Regions from separate parts of the Nocardia sp. NPDC003999 genome, predicted to be linked through region 2. Evidence: riboswitches for the same ligand, from Rfam matches in the RefSeq annotation. Region 2 holds a riboswitch; each other region holds the start of a gene.
The links. A riboswitch is a leader RNA that binds a small molecule or an ion and turns the genes downstream of it on or off. The one in region 2 is predicted to bind S-adenosylmethionine.
Positions count from the first base shown of each region.

Region 1 (4,248 bases), on a different contig from region 2:
CCTTGCCTTCGAGGAACTCGATGACGGCCTCGGGGTCGGGCCGCTCGGCCGGGGTGAAGCCGGGAGCGTCGTCCAGCAGGCAGGCGATGGTCTCGTTGGCGTCGCCCTTGGTGTGGCCGATCAGGCCGACCGGGCCGCGCTTGATCCAGCCGGTGACGTAGGTCGCGGGCAGGTAGCGCGCGGCGCCGTCGGCGTTCTCGTCGATGAGCACGCGGCCCGCTTCGTTCGGCACGGTGCCGGCCTGGTCGTCGAACGGCAGGTTGGTCAGGTTCTGCGACAAGTAGCCGACGGCGCGGTACACCGCCTGCACGTCCCAGTCCTTGAACACGCCGGTGCCCTTGACGTTGCCGGTGCCGTCGAGCTCGGTGCGCTCGGTGCGCAGGCCGACGACCTTGCCGTTCTCGCCGAGAATCTCGGCGGGGGATTCGAAGAAGTGCAGGAACAGCTTGTGCGGCCGGTCGCCCGCGTCGCGGATGGCCCACTGCTCGAGCGTGTTGGCGACCATGTCGACCTGCTTGGAGTGACGGCGCGCGGCTTCGGAGCCTTCGTCGTAGTCGATGTCCTCGGGGTCGACGATGACCTCGATCGTGGGCGAATGGTCGAGCTCGCGCAGTTCCAGCGGGGTGAACTTGGCCTGCGCGGGACCGCGGCGGCCGAAGACGTGCACCTCGACGGCCTTGTTGGCCACCAGGCCCTTGTAGACGTTCGGCGGGATCTCGGTCGGCAGCAGTTCGTCGCCGGTCTTGGCCAGCACGCGGGCGACGTCGAGGGCGACGTTGCCGACGCCGAGGACGGCGACCTTCTCCGCCTCCAGCGGCCAGGTGCGGGGGACGTCGGGGTGGCCGTCGTACCAGGAGACGAAGTCGGCGGCGCCGTAGGAGCCGTCGAGGTCGATGCCGGGGATCGGCAGGGCGCGGTCGGCGTTGGCGCCGGTGGAGAAGATCACCGCGTCGTAGAAGGCCCGCAGGTCGTCGAGGGTGATGTCGGTGCCGTAGTCGATGTTGCCGAGCAGGCGCACCTGCGGCTTGTCGAGGACCTTGTGCAGGGCCGTGATGATGCCCTTGATGCGGGGGTGATCGGGCGCGACGCCGTAGCGGATCAGGCCGAACGGCGCGGGCATGCGCTCGTAGAGGTCGATCGACACCTCGGCATCGGACTTCATCAAGGCGTCGGCGGCGTAGATCCCGGCCGGTCCGGCGCCCACGATCGCGATGCGGAGCGGGCGGGTCTTCGCGGTGTGCGCGTCAGGCCCGGAGGAGGAAGCCTGCGTCACCACGGAGGGCTCGCGGACACCGCCATCCTCTACTGCACTCTGTTCGGTCATCTCTTTACGCGCACCTTTATGGTCGAAACAATTAATGACGTCGGGCTTAGCTTAGGCTAAGTTGACGCACCGGCTCGGTCGCACCCGTCCGGTGCGGACGCCGGCGTCGCCGGCTCGTGGCTGCACGGTGCTCCGTTCGCCGCGGCGTAGAGCTGCCGATTCGCTATGACAGCAGGCCGCCGTCCCGCGATTCTATCGGGATGGCCGACGCCGCCCCGCGTCGGTGCGTGAACTCGACGGATGCCATCGACAGCCACGATTGCCGCTTACCCGCTCGCGCGCGGTCTATCGCCGCCGCTCGCCCCTGGTCGGCGCCGCGCCGGTGTATTGCCCGGGGTCGAGCGCTCGATACCGGCGCCGACCAGGGATCATCGAGCCATGACCGAACAGCAGCCGACCGCGGGCGAGGACGAGATCATCCGGGTCGATCAGACCGATAAACGCTCGGTGGTCCCGTTCGTCGCCGCCGCGGTGGTCGCGGCGATCGTGCTGATCGCGATCGTGCTCGGCGGTGTGCTGTCGCCCGCTGAGAAAAATGTCACAGACGCCGACCGCATCACGGCGGCCGTCCGAAACTTCGTCGACGGTGCCAACCGCAGCGACGCCGTGCCGCCGCCCGGCACCGCGTGCCAGGGCTTCGACGCCGCCCACTCACCGCTGGCGGGCCAGGACGGCGCCGGAAAGCCCGTCGAGATCACGAAAATCGACCCGCCCATGGTGGACGGCGACCGGGGCAAGGCGACCGTCACCACGAAGGTGGACGGGCAGGAGAAGACGACGACCTGGATTCTCGCCAGATCCGGCGACAAGTGGCTGGTATGCACCTGAGCGTTCGCGCAGGGTGCGTCACCGTTTGACACGGTGACCCGGGTCGGTGCAATCTCAGTCGAAGGTCATGAGAACCAGTGTCAAGCCCCGGCATTGCTGGTCGGCAACCCTCCTCCGCGGTGGGGTGCTCCGGGTGACGACCTGGCGGCGCCCTGGTCCCGGGCGCGGCAAGTGCGGATTCGCAGGAGGTGCACATGAGTTATGCCGGTGACATCACCGCTCAGCAGGCTTGGGAGTTGCTGCGGGACAATCCGGAAGCCGTCCTGGTGGACGTGCGGACGGAAGCGGAATGGAGATTCGTCGGAGTCCCCGACACGAGCCCGATCGAACGGCCGACCGTGCTGATCGAGTGGGTCGATTCCACGGGGGCGCGCAACGAGACGTTCGTCGAGCAGCTGAAGCAAGCGCTCGACGGCCATGATCCCGAGGCTCCTGTCGTCTTCCTCTGTCGCTCCGGTCAGCGTTCGGTGGGCGCGGCGATCGCCGCCACCTCGGCGGGCTACCGCACCTCCTACAACGTGCTGGAGGGCTTCGAAGGCCCGCTCGACGAATTCGGGCATCGCGGCGGCTCCGGCTGGCGTGCCCTCGGACTGCCCTGGCGGCAGTCGTGATCACCGGCGGCGCGTTCGACAAGCCGTTGCCCGAGAGCGTCGGCCCCGCGACGCTCGGCGTGCGCGGCGGGCTGCGGCGCTCCGGTTTCGAGGAGACCGCCGAGGCGCTCTACCTCACCTCCGGCTTCGTCTACGAGAGCGCGGAGGCCGCCGAGGCCGCGTTCACCGGCGAGGTCGAACATTTCGTCTACTCCCGCTACGGCAACCCGACGGTGGCCATGTTCGAGGAGCGGATGCGCCTGCTCGACGGCGCCGAGGCGTGCTTCGCGACCGCGAGCGGCATGGCCGCGGTGTTCACCGCGCTGGGCGCGCTGCTGGGCGCCGGCGACCGGCTCGTCGCCGCGCGCAGCCTGTTCGGCTCGTGCTTCGTGGTGTGCAACGAGATACTGCCGCGCTGGGGCGTGGAGACCGTCTTCGTCGACGGCGAGGATCTGGACCAGTGGGAACAGGCGCTGTCCGTGCCCACTCAGGCGGTCTTCTTCGAGACGCCCGCCAATCCGATGCAGACGTTGGTCGACGTGCGGCGGGTGAGCGAGCTGGCGCACGCGGCAGGCGCGAAGGTCGTGCTGGACAACGTGTTCGCCACTCCGCTGCTGCAACGCGGCTTCGAACTCGGCGCCGACGTGGTGGTCTACTCCGGCACCAAGCACATCGATGGGCAAGGCCGCGTGCTGGGCGGCGCCATCCTCGGCGCCACGGACTACATCGACGGCCCGGTGAAGACGCTGATGCGCCACACCGGCCCCGCGCTGAGCCCGTTCAACGCGTGGACGCTGCTCAAAGGCTTGGAGACGATGCCGCTGCGGGTGCGCCATTCGACGGAGTCCGCGCTGCGGATCGCCCGCTTCCTGGAGAGCAACCCGGCCGTCAGCTGGGTGCGATACCCGTTCCTGGATTCGCATCCGCAGTACGCGCTGGCCACGGGCCAGATGAGCGGCGGCGGCACCGTGGTCACCTTCGAGCTGAACGCACCCGAGAACGAGGCGAAGAAGCGCGCGTTCGAAGTCCTGAACCGGTTGCGCATCGTCGACATCTCCAACAACCTCGGTGACGCCAAGTCCCTGATCACCCACCCCGCGACCACGACACACCGCGCCATGGGCCCCGAAGGCCGGGCCACCATCGGTTTGTCCGACGGCGTCGTCCGCATCTCGGTGGGCCTGGAGGACGTGGAAGACCTGCTTCAGGATCTCGACCAAGCCCTCGCCTGAGCAGGGATCGGTCACATCGGCATGGTGACGCCGGGTGAAGACGGTGCACCGTGCAGGATCAAGTGGCTCGGAACGTCGTCTTTCTTGTCGTTCTTCTTGCCGTTCTTGTTCTTGCCCGGCAGGTCGAAGGCCAGCCGGATCGTGCCGGCGCGGCCGGGCGCGATGCGTGCGAAATCGTCGCCGGGCGGGTTGAGTCCGGCGGTGGCCGCCGCGTCGGGTGCGACGGAGCGGCCCGCGGTGGTGACCAGCCGTTGACCGGTGATGTCGAGGACTT
Region 1 is NZ_JBSGIB010000004.1:394,397-398,644, forward strand. Features, by position in the region: gene ACWESM_RS12175 (FAD-dependent oxidoreductase) at 1-1,324, opposite strand, end outside; gene ACWESM_RS12180 (Rv0361 family membrane protein) at 1,703-2,152, shown strand; SAM riboswitch class IV at 2,216-2,332, shown strand; gene ACWESM_RS12185 (rhodanese-like domain-containing protein) at 2,347-2,763, shown strand; gene ACWESM_RS12190 (O-succinylhomoserine sulfhydrylase) at 2,760-3,974, shown strand; gene ACWESM_RS12195 (serine/threonine-protein kinase) at 3,986-4,248, opposite strand, start outside.
Region 1: linked by a shared signal. The riboswitch ahead of ACWESM_RS12185 (rhodanese-like domain-containing protein) and the one ahead of ACWESM_RS33220 (amino acid ABC transporter permease) in region 2 are both predicted to bind S-adenosylmethionine.

Region 2 (4,248 bases):
GATCACCGTACGGCGGTTGACGAACACCCCGACGACGGTGATCGAACCGGTCACGGTCTGTATCCCGGCGCGCGACGAGGCCGACCGGCTACCCGAGCTGATCGGCGACCTGCGCGCCCAGGTGGGCGTGCCGCGCATGGCGGTACGCGTCCTCGACGACGCGTCCACCGACGACACCGGCGCCGCGGCCCGCGCGGCGATCGACGGCGACCCGCGTTTCACCTTGCTGCACAGTGAGTCCGATCCGGTCCCCGGCTGGACCGGAAAAGCCGCCGCCTGCGTCCGGCTGGCCGAGGAGGTGTCGACGCCGGTGCTGATCTTCTTGGACGCCGACGTGCGGCTGGCCCCGACGGCGCTCGCGGCGGCGGTCGGCGCGCTGCGCGAACGACGCGCCGCATTGGTCTCCCCCTGGCCGCTGCAGGTGGCAGGCTCGGTGGCGGAGGCGCTGGTGCAGCCCCTGCTGTGCTGGTCGTGGGCCTCGACGCTGCCGGTCACCGCGGTCGACCGGAGCCTGCGGCCCGCCACGGCGGTGGCCTGCGGGCAGTTCCTCGTGTTCGACAACGCCGCGTACCGCTCGGTGGGCGGCCACACGGCGGTGGCCGGAAGCGTCACCGAAGACCTCGACATCGCCCGTACGCTGCGGCGAGCCGGTCATTCCACGGTTCTGGTGGCCGCGGGACCGCTGGCCCGCACCAGGATGTATCGCGACGCCGCGGAATTGGACGCGGGCTACTCCCGCTGGCTCTGGTCGGCCTACGACGGCACGATAACGGGTGGAGCGGCGGTGGGACTGGTTGCCGCCCTTGCCTATTGGGTGCCGCCCGCAGTGGCGGTGTTCGGCCGCGGGGCGTACCGCCGGGCGGGCCTGGCCGGCTGGCTCGCCGCCGTCGCCGGGCGACTGCTGGCCCGCTCGACCGAAACCGGCGGCCCGCTGAAACCTTCGGATCTGCCTGCCGCCGTCGCGCATCCGGTGTCGGTGGCGGTGTATCTGCTTTTGTGGGTGCGGTCACACCTGGCCCGTCGCCGCGGCACGGCGCGCTGGAAAGGTCGGCCGCTTCCCTGAGCAGCCGTGCCGCGGTGACGGAAATCTCATGGCACCGGGGTGATTCCCACCGTCGGCAGGAAGAAGCAGGACTTGGCGCCGTTCTGCACCGTGCCGAACATCGCGGCGAGCACGGTGCCCTTCCCGGTGTCCACCGGGACCGCGCGCACCCCGCCCATCGGGAGGGACGCGACGAGGAAGTCCCGGATCGCCTGCTCGGCCGCGGGCCGCTGGTCCGGCGGAACGGCCGCGGGAACCATCGAACGCGCGACCTCGGGCAGCGGCCCCATGGCGGCGGTGCCGCTGCGGCCGGTACTCAGATTCAGCCAGCTCACCTGCATTCCGGCGGTATTCGGGCCGTCCGGTCCGAGCCCGTAGGGCACGAAGGTGAACATGGCCTGCCCGGCCTTGACGGCGCTGAGGTCCTGGCCGGGAATCTGGACGGTGGTCTTCGGCCACGGCCCCGGAATGGCGCCTGCCACGGCGGGCGCCAGACCGGCCGTGGTGTTGTCGAGGCAGAACGCCGACGCGCTCGGGTACGCGAACGGCTGGATACCGAGCGCGCGCAACGCGTCGAGCGCGGCTTGATACGCGCCGAACAGGTCACCGGGGGCGGCGATCGGCACGGAGTCCTCGGGAAACGCGGGAATCGTGGCATCCGGAGCCGCGAACGCGACCCCCGGCCCGGCGAGCACGAAGGCGATCGAACTGGTCGCGACAGCGGACAACTGGGTCAGACGGCGCAATATGGTCACGAAACCTCCTCATCGGCGGAACGATCGAGGGGGACAGTACTCCGGCAAACGCAATCAGCAGCCGAGATTGCACACAGCAATTTCGTGGCGAGTCCTGTTTGCCCGGAACGGACCTCCGCGTCGCCCACCGGCGTTCCCCCGCGTCGGCGATAGCCGTATGCTGCATCGGACCATCCCAGTCCGGCGCCACGCGCCCTGGATCGGCGAAGCGCGGAAACTCACCTCGCCCTCGGCAGAGCAGCGCACGCCCGGTTACTACAAAGATCCGATGAATCGGCGTCGACAAGATCTACGCTCACGGTGATTACTTCTCTTGTTCCAGGCTTCCCTTGCTGGGCATCATGATTCGGCTCGCCCCTGACATCCGCTGAAGGGGGGTCGGCGCCAACCATCCAGAGCGACCGAGAGACCTGGCTCGTCGACGTCGCAGCAACCCCCCGGTCACCGGGTGCGGGTGCTTCCGCCGGGACCGATGGAGGAACCGAAGTGATCATCGAGGACCCGTCATGAGCGCGTCCACCGCGCCGGACGCCGCCCCCGAGGCCGCCGCGCCGACCGAACCGGACCCGACCGGAACACCGGCCCCCGCCGAGACCGGCACGACGCCGACCGTCGCGAAGACCCGGCATCCCTGGCGCTGGGTGATCAGTGCCGTCGCGCTGATCCTGCTCGCCCAGTTCGTGCACGGGCTGGCCACCAATCCCGGCTGGGATTGGCCGACGTTCGCGCGGTACATCACGGCCGAGTCGGTGCTGTCGGCGCTGCGGGTCACCTTGGAGCTGACCGCGTGGGGCACGGCGCTGGGTTTTCTGCTCGGCACCGCGCTCGCGATCGCCCGGCTGTCGAACAACCCGGTGCTGCGGGTGATCGCGTGGGTCTACATCTGGGCATTCCGCTCGATCCCGCTGATCGTGCAGCTGCTGTTCTGGTTCAACATCGCTTACCTGTATCGGACCCTCTCGGTCGGCATCCCGTTCGGGCCCGCGCTGTTCACCTTCGAGGTGAACGGGGTGATCAGCGGTTTCACCGCCGCCGTGATCGGCTTGGCGCTGCATCAGGCGGCGTATTCGGCCGAGATCATCCGGGCCGGGTTCATCTCGGTGGACGCTGGTCAGCTGGAAGCCGCCGCCGCCTTGGGGATTCCACGGCTGCGGCAATTCCGCACGGTGGTGGTGCCGCAGGCGATGCGCTCGATCCTGCCGAACGCGGCCAACGAGGTGATCAGCCTGTTCAAGGGCACCTCGATCGTGTCGGTGATGGCGATCGCCGAGCTGTTCTACCAGGTCCAGGTCATCTACGGGCGCAACGGACGGGTGGTGCCGCTGCTGATGGTCGCGACGGTCTGGTACATCGTGCTCACCACGGCGCTCTCGGTGGCGCAGTACTACATCGAACGCCACTACGCCAAGGGCGCGCACCGCACGCCGCCGCCGACGCCGCTGCAACGCGCGTGGCGGAAGCTGCGCGAGGTCGCCGAGGCCGGTCCCGCCGCACCGCGCGGAGCGACCCGATGAGCGCCACACCCGCCGTGCAGGTCCGCGGCGTCCGGAAATCCTTCGGCTCGCACGAAGTGTTGCGCGGCATCGATCTCACCGTGCGATCCGGCGAGGTGGTGGCCGTGATCGGCCCGTCCGGGTCGGGCAAGTCGACCCTGCTGCGCGTGGTGAACCATCTGGAGACGCTGGACGCGGGCACCGTGCACATCGACGGCGAGCTGATCGGATATCGGCTGCGGCGCGACCGCTTGCACGCGCTGCCCGACCACGCGGTGCGCAAGCAGCGCTCCCGGATCGGCTTCGTCTTCCAGCAGTTCAATCTGTTCCCGCATCTGACCGTGCTCGACAACGTCACGCTCGCACCGCTGTCCGCGCAGCGGCGCGATCGGACCGAGGTGGAGCGCGAGGCACGCCTGCTGCTGGATCGGGTCGGCATCGGGCACCTGGCGGACGCGTATCCGCGCAGGCTGTCGGGCGGGCAGCAGCAGCGGGTGGCGATCGCCCGCGCGCTGGCGCTGCGCCCCCGCGTGATCCTGTTCGACGAGCCCACCTCCGCGCTGGACCCGGAACTGGTCGGCGAAGTGCTCGACGTGATCCGCGATCTGGCGCACGGCGGCACCGCGCTGGTGATCGTCACCCACGAGATCGGCTTCGCCCGTGAGGTCGCCGACACCGTGGTGTTCCTCGACGAGGGCGTCATCGTCGAGCAGGGCCCGCCCTCGGTCGTTCTCGACCATCCCGAACACCCGCGCACTCGCGCGTTCCTTTCCCGAGTCCGTTGACGAACAGGTATCCGATGAAGTTCTCCGCCCTGGTCACCGCCGCCGCGACCGCGGTCGTGCTGCTGGCCACCGGCTGCACCGAACCCGAGGCGGACAACGCCGCGCAGCCCGCCGGTTCGGTCACCTTCGACCTCTCCCCCGCCCAGTCCGGCCGCGTTCGGGCCGCCAAGGTC
Region 2 is NZ_JBSGIB010000028.1:30,665-34,912, reverse strand. Features, by position in the region: gene ACWESM_RS33230 (glycosyltransferase) at 1-1,063, shown strand, start outside; gene ACWESM_RS33225 (hypothetical protein) at 1,090-1,797, opposite strand; SAM riboswitch class I at 2,183-2,276, shown strand; gene ACWESM_RS33220 (amino acid ABC transporter permease) at 2,304-3,311, shown strand; gene ACWESM_RS33215 (amino acid ABC transporter ATP-binding protein) at 3,308-4,075, shown strand; gene ACWESM_RS33210 (ABC transporter substrate-binding protein) at 4,090-4,248, shown strand, end outside.

Region 3 (4,248 bases), on a different contig from region 2:
AGGTCTTGGCGACCTGCACCGAGATGGTGGTCAGCAGCGCCGTGCCGACCGCCCCGCCGACCTGCTGCGCCGCGTTCAGCAGCGCGGAAGCGACGCCGGAGTCCTCTTCCTCCACCTGATGCAGCGCGACCGTCTGCATGCCGACGAACAGCGGACCCATACCGAGCGCGATGAGCACCTGAGCGGGCAGCACACCGGCGAGGAAGCTGTCACCGAAGCTCAGTTGAGCCAGCAGCACCAGGCCGACGACGCCCAGCACGGCCCCGGCCAGCATCAGCGGACGCGGGCCGAGCTTCGGCAGCAGAGCGCTGGTGACACCCGCCGAGATCGCGATGCCCGCCGGGAAGGGCAGGAACGCGAAGCCCGCCTTCAGGGCGGAGTAGCCCAGCGTGATCTGGAAGTAGAAGCTCAGGAACAGGAACATCGCGAACATCGCGATCGGGATGAGCAGCGCGGCGAGGAACGCGCCGCCCCGGTTGATCTCACCCGGGATGTGCAACGGCAGCAGCGGGTTCGCCGAGCGCCGTTCGATCGCGACGAAGGCGACGAGCAAGGCCAGCCCGGCGACCAGCAGCGCCAGCGTGCTGCCCGCCAGCCAGCCGTCGTCGGCGGCACGACTGAAGCCGTACACGATGGAGATCAGACCGAGCGTCACGGTGACGGCTCCTGGCACGTCGTATCCCCCGCTGCGCGGCGCGGGCACGTCCTTCGCCACCCAGGCCAGCGCGCCGAGCAGCGCGATCAGCGCGATCGGCGTGTTGACCAGCAGGCACCAGCGCCAGGAGGCGTATTCGGTGAGCGCGCCACCGGCGATCAGCCCCAGCGCCGCACCACCCGCGGAGATGCCCGCGAACACACCGAACGCGGTGGCCCGCTCGCCGGGCTCGGTGAAGGTCACCGACAGCAGCGAGAGCGCGGCCGGAGCCAGCAGTGCGGCGAACGCGCCCTGCAACGCGCGTCCGGCGAACAGTTCCGCGCCGGTCTGCGCGAGACCGGCCAGCGCCGACGCACTCGCGAAGCCGATCAGGCCGACGATGAAGATCCGGCGTCGGCCGAGGTAGTCGGCCAGCCTGCCGCCGAGCAGCAGCAGGCCACCGAAGATCAGCGTGTAGGCGGTGAGCATCCATTGCCGGTTGCCGTCGCTGATGTCGAGATCCCGCTGCGCGAACGGCAGCGAGATCGTCACGATGGTGGCGTCCAGCACCACCATGAGCTGGGCTAACGCGATCACTCCCAGCGCGAGCCAACGCGCTGAACCGCTCGCCCGCTGCGGCGCGTGCACCGCTGTCGCGGTCTCGGTCACGGTCTTCTCCTCGTCCTCGATGTCCGGAGCAATCCTGTCATCTAGCGACATTTGTCGTCAAGCGCAAAATGTCGTGTTACGACATTTGACCGTTACGGACAGGAAAACGGCAGGTTGCGTTAACATGGGGGCATGCTCGAGTTATCGGCGCCGACGGGCGCGGGCGCAGCGGCCGACCGCGCCGCCGGCGGCCCGGCGACCCAGGGCCTGCGCGAACGCAAGAAGCAACAGACCAGGCTGCGGATCATCGCCGCGGCCCTGGATCTGTGCGACACACAGGGCTTCGACGCCACCACGATCGAGCAGATCGCCAACGCCGCGGACGTCTCGCCGCGCACGATCAACCGCTATTTCGACAGCAAAGAAGACATCGTCCTGGGGCCCGTGCAGGATTTCGGGCAGACCATCGCCGAGACGCTGCGCGAGTTGCCCCGCACGGGCAACGAACTCGGGGCGCTGCGCCAGGCCTTCCTGCACGTGGTCGATGAAGCCGCCGCGGCGGGCGAGGCGGATCCGCTGTCGTTCCGGCAGTTCCAGAAGATGCAGCGGATTCTGCGCAGCAGCCCGTCGGTCAGCGCGCGCAGCATGGAGCACGCCGACGACAAGAACCACGCGATCGCCGCCGTGGTCGCCGAGCGCCTCGGCACCACGCCGGACGCGCGCCCGGTGCGGCTGATCGTCGGCACCTGGCAACTGATCGGCCACATCGGCATGGAGTGCTCCGACGATGTGTTCCTCGACGACGACCTGGCGGTCGCGGCCAGGGCGGGGCGGGCGGCGTTCACCGAGGCCTACGACGAGTTCGTGCGCACCTGCTGCGGGGCACCGACCGCTGCGGACCAGTGAGTTCGACGGAGGATTTCGGGCGCTGACCGCCCGCCGGTTATGATGCCGGGCAGGTCATGAGTACCAGCGTCAAGCCCCGGCTCGCTGGTCGGCAACCCTCCAGCCGCGGTGGGGTGCTCCGGGTGATGACCTGGCTCCCGAGAGCCGGGAGCAAGCGCGTAACAGGAGGTCGCCGGCATGTGTTGTTGTTCGTTACCCACACACCGCTAACCCCTGCTGTACCGGCGAACACCTGCTTGGGAGCAAACCATGAGTGAATTCACCGCGCCCGGGGCCGAGCGAGGCCCGGCGCAGTCGGCCCCGCACAGCCGTGGTGCCGAGTTCGGGGTCGTGCGCTTCCTCCCGGATCCTCCGCCCGCCGGTTTCGCGGGGGCGGCGACATGACCGTGAACACCGAACCGATCGCGCGGACCTCCGGCATCGCCCTGCCGCCCCCGGATGGACAGCTCGGCACCATCGCCATCGGAGACGTGCGGCTGGAGAACGGCGCGGTCATCCCGGACGTCCACCTCGCGGTACAACGCTGGGGTGAGCTCTCCCCCGGCATGGACAACATCGTGCTGGTCGAACACGCGCTGACCGGCGACTCGCACGTCGTCGGCAAGCCCGACGGCGTGCACCCGCTGCCCGGCTGGTGGGACGGCATGGTCGGTCCCGGCGCGCCGCTGGACACCGACGAATGGTGTGTGCTCGCGACGAACGTGCTCGGCGGCTGCAAGGGCAGCACCGGGCCGTCCACTGCCGCTCCGGACGGAAAGCCGTGGGGCTCGCGTTTTCCCGAGATCTCCATCCGCGATCAGGTGACCGCCGAAGCCGCTCTGCTCGACCTGCTCGGTGTCGAGCGGCTCGCGGCCGTGGTCGGCGGGTCGATGGGCGGTATGCGGGTGCTCGAGTGGATGGTCGGCGCACCGGATCGGGTCGCCGCGGCGCTGGTGCTCGCGGTCGGAGCCCGCGCCACCGCCGATCAGATCGGCACCCAGACCACCCAGATCGCGGCGATCACGTCCGATCCGGACTGGCAGGGCGGCGACTATCACGGCACCGGCCGCGCCCCGACGACGGGGATGGCGCTGGCCCGGCGGATCGCGCACCTGACCTACCGCACCGAGTTCGAGCTGGATCACCGGTTCGAGAACAAGCCGCAGGGCGACGAGGACCCGTGGAACGGCGGACGCTACGCGGTGCAGAGCTACCTGGACCATCAGGCCGAAAAGCTCTGCAAGCGTTTCGATCCCGCCACCTATGTGCTGCTGACCGAGGCGATGAACCGCCACGACGTCGGCCGCGGCCGGGGCGGCATCGAGGCGGCGCTCTCGGCGACGCCGGTGCCGTGCGTGGTCGGCGGCGTCGACTCCGACCGGCTCTATCCGCTGCGGACCCAGCAGGAACTCGCCGATCTGCTGCCCGGATGCGACGGACTGGAGATCGTGCACTCCCGCGACGGGCACGACGGATTCCTCACCGAGGCGGCGGCGGTGTCCAAACTGCTGACCGAGACCATGCGCCTGGCCCGCGCCGGTGTGCGCCCCGAACGCTGACAAGGGTCCACTTCCCCTCGCGCCCGCACTGATCGGTACCTCGCGCCGTGATGCCGTCCACTCTCAGAGCGCTGCGGCTCGCCGCGCCGCTTCGATGTGGTTGATGTTGGTTTCGATCCACTCCCGCAGCGCCGCTATCGGCGTGCGCAGACTGTGCCCCAGCCCTGTCAGCGTGTAGTCGACTCGTGGCGGGATCGTGGGATGCACTGTGCGCGTGACGAAACCGTCGCTCTCCAGTTGCCGCAACGTCTGCGTCAGCATCTTCTGGGAGATGCCATCGATACGGTGGCGCAGATCGGTGTAGCGCATGGTGCCGTCGGCGAGCGCGTCGATGATCAGGACCGTCCATTTCCCCGCGATGTGGTCGAGGATCTCCCGCGTGGGGCACTTGGCGGAGTACACGTCGGCGGGTAGGCCGGAACCTTCTATATAAGTGGGCACCTATTAGAGTGTAGCGCACCAAATAGTGCCTTCTTCCCATTGGAGTGTGACTCTCCGATAGTTAGAAATATGGAGACAAAGACACTTTCGGTAGCCGATGCGATCCGTGGACGTCGCACG
Region 3 is NZ_JBSGIB010000006.1:265,245-269,492, reverse strand. Features, by position in the region: gene ACWESM_RS15980 (MFS transporter) at 1-1,354, opposite strand, end outside; gene ACWESM_RS15975 (TetR family transcriptional regulator) at 1,436-2,149, shown strand; SAM riboswitch class IV at 2,202-2,312, shown strand; gene metX (homoserine O-acetyltransferase MetX) at 2,530-3,687, shown strand; gene ACWESM_RS15965 (winged helix-turn-helix transcriptional regulator) at 3,751-4,128, opposite strand; gene ACWESM_RS15960 (nitroreductase family protein) at 4,198-4,248, shown strand, end outside.
Region 3: linked by a shared signal. The riboswitch ahead of metX (homoserine O-acetyltransferase MetX) and the one ahead of ACWESM_RS33220 (amino acid ABC transporter permease) in region 2 are both predicted to bind S-adenosylmethionine.